Regions from separate parts of the Staphylococcus sp. SA22 genome, predicted to be linked through region 1. Evidence: a T-box and tRNA genes for the amino acid it is inferred to sense, from the RefSeq annotation. Region 1 holds a T-box; the other holds one or more tRNA genes.
What was found. The T-box of region 1 lies ahead of serS (serine--tRNA ligase). A T-box ahead of a tRNA ligase gene usually reads a tRNA of that ligase, here a tRNA-Ser.

Region 1 (3,292 bases):
AGGTTTTGGGTTATTTAGTGATGTACGTATAGACCCGACGCAATATAATGAATTACAAGTGAATCTGATACGCTCACATGCCTGTGGGCTAGGTGAGCCATTTTCAAAAGAAGTAGCATTAGTCATGATGATTTTACGATTGAATACATTATTAAAAGGTCATTCAGGTGCCACTTTAGAATTAGTGAGACAATTACAATTTTTTATAAATGAACGTATTATACCGATAATCCCACAACAAGGCTCTCTCGGTGCATCAGGAGATTTAGCACCATTATCACACTTAGCATTAGCATTAATTGGTGAAGGGAAAGTATTGTACAGAGGAGAAGAAAAGGATAGTGACGATGTATTAAGAGAATTAAATAGACAACCTTTGAACCTTCAGGCTAAAGAAGGTTTAGCATTGATTAATGGTACGCAAGCTATGACAGCTCAAGGTGTCATTAGTTATATAGAAGCAGAAGATTTAGGTTACCAATCTGAATGGATTGCTGCATTAACGCATCAGTCTCTTAATGGCATTATAGATGCATATCGACATGATGTGCACGCTGTTCGTAATTTTCAAGAACAGATTAATGTGGCAGCGCGTATGCGTGATTGGTTAGAAGGATCAACATTAACGACGCGACAAGCAGAAATACGTGTACAAGATGCATATACGTTGCGTTGTATACCACAAATCCATGGCGCGAGTTTTCAAGTATTCAATTATGTTAAACAGCAATTAGAATTTGAAATGAATGCGGCTAATGATAATCCACTTATATTTGAGGAAGCAAATGAAACGTTTGTTATTTCAGGTGGTAACTTCCATGGACAACCTATTGCTTTTGCATTAGATCATCTTAAATTAGGTGTAAGTGAATTAGCAAACGTATCGGAACGTCGTCTAGAGCGACTAGTAAATCCTCAATTAAATGGTGATTTACCAGCATTTCTTAGTCCAGAGCCAGGATTGCAAAGTGGCGCGATGATTATGCAATATGCTGCTGCAAGTCTCGTTTCTGAAAATAAAACTTTAGCGCATCCAGCGAGTGTTGATTCTATCACTTCATCTGCGAACCAAGAAGATCACGTATCTATGGGAACTACAGCTGCTAGACATGGTTATCAAATTATTGAAAATACAAGACGTGTGTTGGCAATCGAATGTGTTATTGCATTACAAGCAGCAGAGTTGAAAGGTGTTGAAGGATTATCACCAAAAACACGTCGCAAGTATGATGAGTTTCGAAGTATCGTGCCATCCATTACACATGACCGTCAATTTCATAAAGATATTGAAGCGGTTGCACAGTATTTAAAGCAATCAATTTATCAAACGACTGCATGTCACTAAATCGACATGAGTGATGTTTGAAATCGTTACTTGAAAAAGCAAATATAGTTTGCTATATTAAAAATAACTTAATAAGACATTGTTCGTAGGACAAGTAATATATAGTGTTCGATATCAGAGAGCTTGTGGTTAGTGTGAACAAGAATCAACATATATATGAATCTACCTACTTATTTAAAAGAACAATCGGTGATAACCGTTATTTTAGTGAAGTGCAATTTAGGTTTAGCGTATCTTTATAACTTAAATTGTTAAATAGGGTGGCAACGCGTAGACCACGTCCCTTGTAGGGATGTGGTCTTTTTTTATTTTCTAAAAAATAAAGACGTATGTCATTCCATAATAAATGATAATTATTTGGGAAAGGATGAAGGTTAATGTTAGACATTAGATTATTCAGAAATGAGCCTGACACAGTTAAGAGCAAAATTGAATTACGCGGAGATGATCCAAAAGTTGTAGATGAAATTTTAGAATTGGATGAGCAACGACGTAAATTAATTAGTGCAACAGAAGAAATGAAAGCACGTCGTAATAAAGTAAGCGAAGAAATCGCATTAAAAAAACGTAATAAAGAAAATGCTGATGATGTGATTGCTGAAATGCGCACATTAGGTGACGATATTAAAGAAAAAGATAGTCAATTAAATGAAATTGATAATAAAATGACAGGTATCCTTTGTCGTATTCCAAATTTAATAAGTGATGATGTACCTCAAGGTGAATCTGATGAAGATAACGTTGAAGTTAAAAAGTGGGGTACACCACGTGAGTTTTCATTTGAACCAAAAGCACATTGGGATATTGTAGAAGAATTGAAAATGGCTGATTTTGATCGTGCAGCAAAAGTTTCAGGTGCGCGTTTTGTATATTTAACAAATGAAGGTGCGCAATTAGAGCGTGCTTTAATGAACTATATGATTACAAAACATACAACACAACATGGTTATACAGAAATGATGGTACCACAGCTTGTGAACGCAGATACAATGTATGGTACAGGTCAATTACCTAAATTTGAAGAAGATTTATTTAAAGTAGAAAAAGAAGGATTATATACAATTCCAACTGCTGAAGTACCATTAACGAATTTCTATCGTAATGAAATTATTCAACCAGGTGTACTTCCTGAAAAATTCACTGGTCAATCTGCATGTTTCCGTAGTGAAGCAGGATCAGCAGGTAGAGATACAAGAGGATTAATTCGTTTACATCAATTCGATAAAGTGGAAATGGTACGTTTTGAACAACCTGAAGATTCATGGAATGCTTTAGAAGAAATGACAACAAACGCAGAAGCAATTCTAGAAGAGTTAGGTTTACCATACCGTCGTGTTATTTTATGTACAGGTGATATTGGATTTAGTGCAAGCAAAACATATGATTTAGAAGTTTGGTTACCAAGCTACAATGATTATAAAGAAATTAGTTCATGCTCAAACTGTACGGATTTCCAAGCGCGTCGTGCTAACATCCGCTTCAAGCGTGACAAAGCAGCTAAACCAGAATTAGCACATACATTAAATGGTAGTGGTTTAGCAGTTGGACGTACATTTGCTGCTATTGTTGAAAATTACCAAAATGAAGATGGAACAGTAACAATTCCAGAAGCATTAGTACCATTTATGGGTGGTAAAACACAAATTTCAAAACCAGTTAAATAAAGGCTTTAGCTACAAGCTTTAAAAAGTATATATCTACGTATACTTAAAGCAAGGGCAAGATACTTTAAATAATATTTTAAAAAGTGGTGACGAAGCTGTCGCCACTTTTTTTGTGCTGTAAAAGTATAATAGTGAGCCAATACACATAACAACAATAAATTAAGTTTGTGGTTCAATGGGGTGAACGCATTTCATTATAGCAACAATACGGGATAATTATGATGAACTAAAACAATCTAAAGCGTAACAAAATTGAGCAAAAATATTATAGGAAATTAAGCGA
Region 2 (3,292 bases), on a different contig from region 1:
CCAATTGGAAACTACATTCCTGAATGGAACGACTTAGTGTATCATCAAGATTTTAAAACTGCTTATGAACGCTTAAGTGAAACAAATAACTTTCCTGACTTTACAGGGCGTGTATGTCCTGCACCATGTGAAAGTGCTTGTGTGATGAAGATTAATAGAGAATCGATTGCGATTAAAGGTATTGAACGCACAATCATTGATGAAGCTTTTGAAAATGGTTGGGTAGCGCCGAAAGTTCCGAGTCGCCGTAGAGATGAAAAAGTGGCAATCGTTGGGAGCGGTCCAGCAGGATTAACTGCTGCTGAAGAACTTAATCTACTAGGATATCAAGTAACTATTTATGAACGTGCTAGAGAATCAGGCGGTTTATTAATGTATGGTATTCCGAATATGAAACTTGATAAAGATGTGGTTCGACGTCGTATTAAGTTAATGGAAGAAGCGGGCATTACTTTCATTAATGGTGTTGAAGTAGGCGTTGATATTGATAAAGCAACGTTAGAATCTGAGTATGATGCCATTATATTATGTACTGGTGCACAAAAAGGTAGAGATTTACCTTTAGAAGGACGCATGGGTGATGGTATACATTTCGCTATGGATTATTTAACTGAACAAACGCAACTGTTAAATGGAGAAATTGATGATATAACAATAACTGCAAAAGATAAGAATGTCATTATCATTGGTGCTGGTGATACAGGGGCAGACTGTGTAGCGACAGCATTAAGAGAAAATTGTAAATCGATTGTTCAATTTAATAAATATACGAAATTGCCAGAAGCAATTACGTTTACAGAAAATGCATCATGGCCTTTAGCAATGCCGGTGTTTAAAATGGACTATGCGCACCAAGAGTACGAAGCTAAGTTTGGTAAGGAACCACGTGCATATGGTGTTCAAACAATGCGTTACGATGTTGACGATAAAGGACACATACGTGGTTTGTATACTCAAATTTTAGAGCAAGGCGAAAATGGTATGGTCATGAAAGAAGGACCTGAAAGATTTTGGCCTGCTGACCTTGTATTATTATCAATCGGCTTCGAAGGTACAGAACCAACAGTACCGAATGCTTTTAACATTAAAACGGATAGAAATCGAATCGTGGCGGATGATACAAACTATCAAACTAATAATGAAAAGGTATTTGCTGCTGGAGATGCTAGACGTGGTCAAAGTTTAGTTGTATGGGCGATTAAAGAAGGTAGAGGCGTAGCGAAAGCAGTAGATCAGTATTTAGCGAGTAAAGTTTGTGTATAATCTTTGTATGGAAATGGTGGTTACGTTGACGTTGTGTCATGCTGAATCGAGTTTGAAATAATCTAGTATCTATCAACGTCACATGCCATCTTTGTAACCTAAAAACAAAGGTTTGTAAGACAACAAATAGATTAATTATAAGTAGTGATTTTTTAAGTGCGTTTTATAAGTCAACTGTAGTGGAAGACAATGATTTGTGGTAATCATGTAATGCTAAAAAACAATATTGACTTTTACAGAACGTTCATATATGATAAATATTGTGTTTAGGAGGAATACCCAAGTCCGGCTGAAGGGATCGGTCTTGAAAACCGACAGGGGCTTAACGGCTCGCGGGGGTTCGAATCCCTCTTCCTCCGCCATCAATATTTATATTAAATACTATATATAAAAAAGGTAAGTACTCAAAGTTTGAGTGTTTACCTTTTTTATATGCCTTTGAATGACTCGTATTTTTGATAATAGAAATGATAAGGCATTGAGATTGGAAGGGCATTTGGCTTGTGCAATATACATAGCTAAATGTCTTTTTTGTTTTGTGAAATATGATGGATGGCTTGTGTGGGCAAGTTTGCTATTTGTAGATATGCATTTTTCAATTTAGGAGTTGGCCATGCATTTACACTTTATAATGGCGAGAGCGTGGTGAGGTATTGTTAATAACACAATTGTAGCGAGGGGTTATTGCTACATATGTCGTTATGGCTCATTGATTTTCTGAAATGGCTACCTCAGATAATTGTGACAAAATAAAAATATTTTGTTGAAAGCCTTTACATAACTTGTCTAGACAAGTTATACTCGTTTTAAGACATTAAGGGAGTGAAATATATGGCTGTAAAAAGAGAAGATGTAAAAGCCATCGTAACCGCTATTGGGGGAAAAGAAAATCTTGAAGCTGCAACGCATTGTGTAACACGATTACGTTTAGTGCTGAAGGATGAAAGTAAAGTTGATAAAGACGCATTAAGTAATAACGCGTTGGTCAAGGGGCAGTTCAAAGCAGACCATCAATATCAAATTGTCATTGGTCCAGGAACAGTCGATGAAGTGTATAAGCAGTTTATTGATGAAACAGGTGCTCAAGAAGCTTCGAAAGATGAAGCGAAACAAGCAGCTGCGCAAAAAGGGAATCCAGTACAACGTTTGATCAAATTATTGGGGGATATTTTTATACCAATATTACCTGCGATTGTGACAGCTGGTTTGTTAATGGGAATCAATAATTTACTTACAATGAAAGGTTTATTTGGTCCAAAAACACTTATTGAGATGTATCCACAAATTGCTGATATTTCAAACATCATTAATGTGATTGCGAGTACGGCATTTATTTTCTTACCAGCATTAATTGGTTGGAGTAGTATGCGTGTATTTGGTGGTAGTCCGATTCTAGGTTTAGTCTTAGGTTTGATTTTAATGCACCCGCAATTAGTATCTCAGTATGATTTGGCAAAAGGGAATATTCCGACGTGGAACTTATTTGGCTTAGAGATTAAGCAGTTGAATTACCAAGGTCAAGTGTTGCCAGTTTTAATTGCAGCTTATGTTCTAGCTAAAATTGAAAAAGGATTAAATAAAGTCGTTCACGATTCGATAAAAATGTTGGTCGTTGGACCCGTAGCGCTTTTAGTTACTGGATTTTTAGCATTTATTATCATTGGACCAGTTGCATTATTGATTGGTACAGGTATTACATCTGGTGTTACATTTATATTCCAACATGCAGGATGGCTTGGCGGAGCAATATATGGATTGTTATATGCACCACTTGTAATTACAGGACTACACCATATGTTTTTAGCAGTAGATTTCCAATTGATGGGTAGCAGCTTAGGTGGTACGTATTTATGGCCAATTGTTGCGATTTCCAATATTTGTCAGGGGTCTGCAGCATTTGGCGCATGGTTTGTCTATAAACGTCGTAAAATGGTTAAAGAAGAAGGCTTGGCATTAACATCTGGTATTTCTGGTATGTTAGGTGTTACTGAACCAGCTATGTTTGGTGTGAACTTACCTCTGAAATATC

Region 2: it has a tRNA-Ser gene. The T-box ahead of serS (serine--tRNA ligase) is inferred to sense a tRNA for this amino acid. The anticodon was not compared.

What each region holds. Positions count from the first base shown of each region.
Region 1 is NZ_JBSZQY010000011.1:7,794-11,085, forward strand. It holds gene hutH (histidine ammonia-lyase) at 1-1,345, shown strand, start outside; T-box leader at 1,418-1,633, shown strand; gene serS (serine--tRNA ligase) at 1,723-3,009, shown strand.
Region 2 is NZ_JBSZQY010000015.1:7,557-10,848, reverse strand. It holds gene ACXQH5_RS11435 (glutamate synthase subunit beta) at 1-1,263, shown strand, start outside; tRNA gene ACXQH5_RS11430 (tRNA-Ser) at 1,533-1,625, shown strand; gene treP (PTS system trehalose-specific EIIBC component) at 2,095-3,292, shown strand, end outside.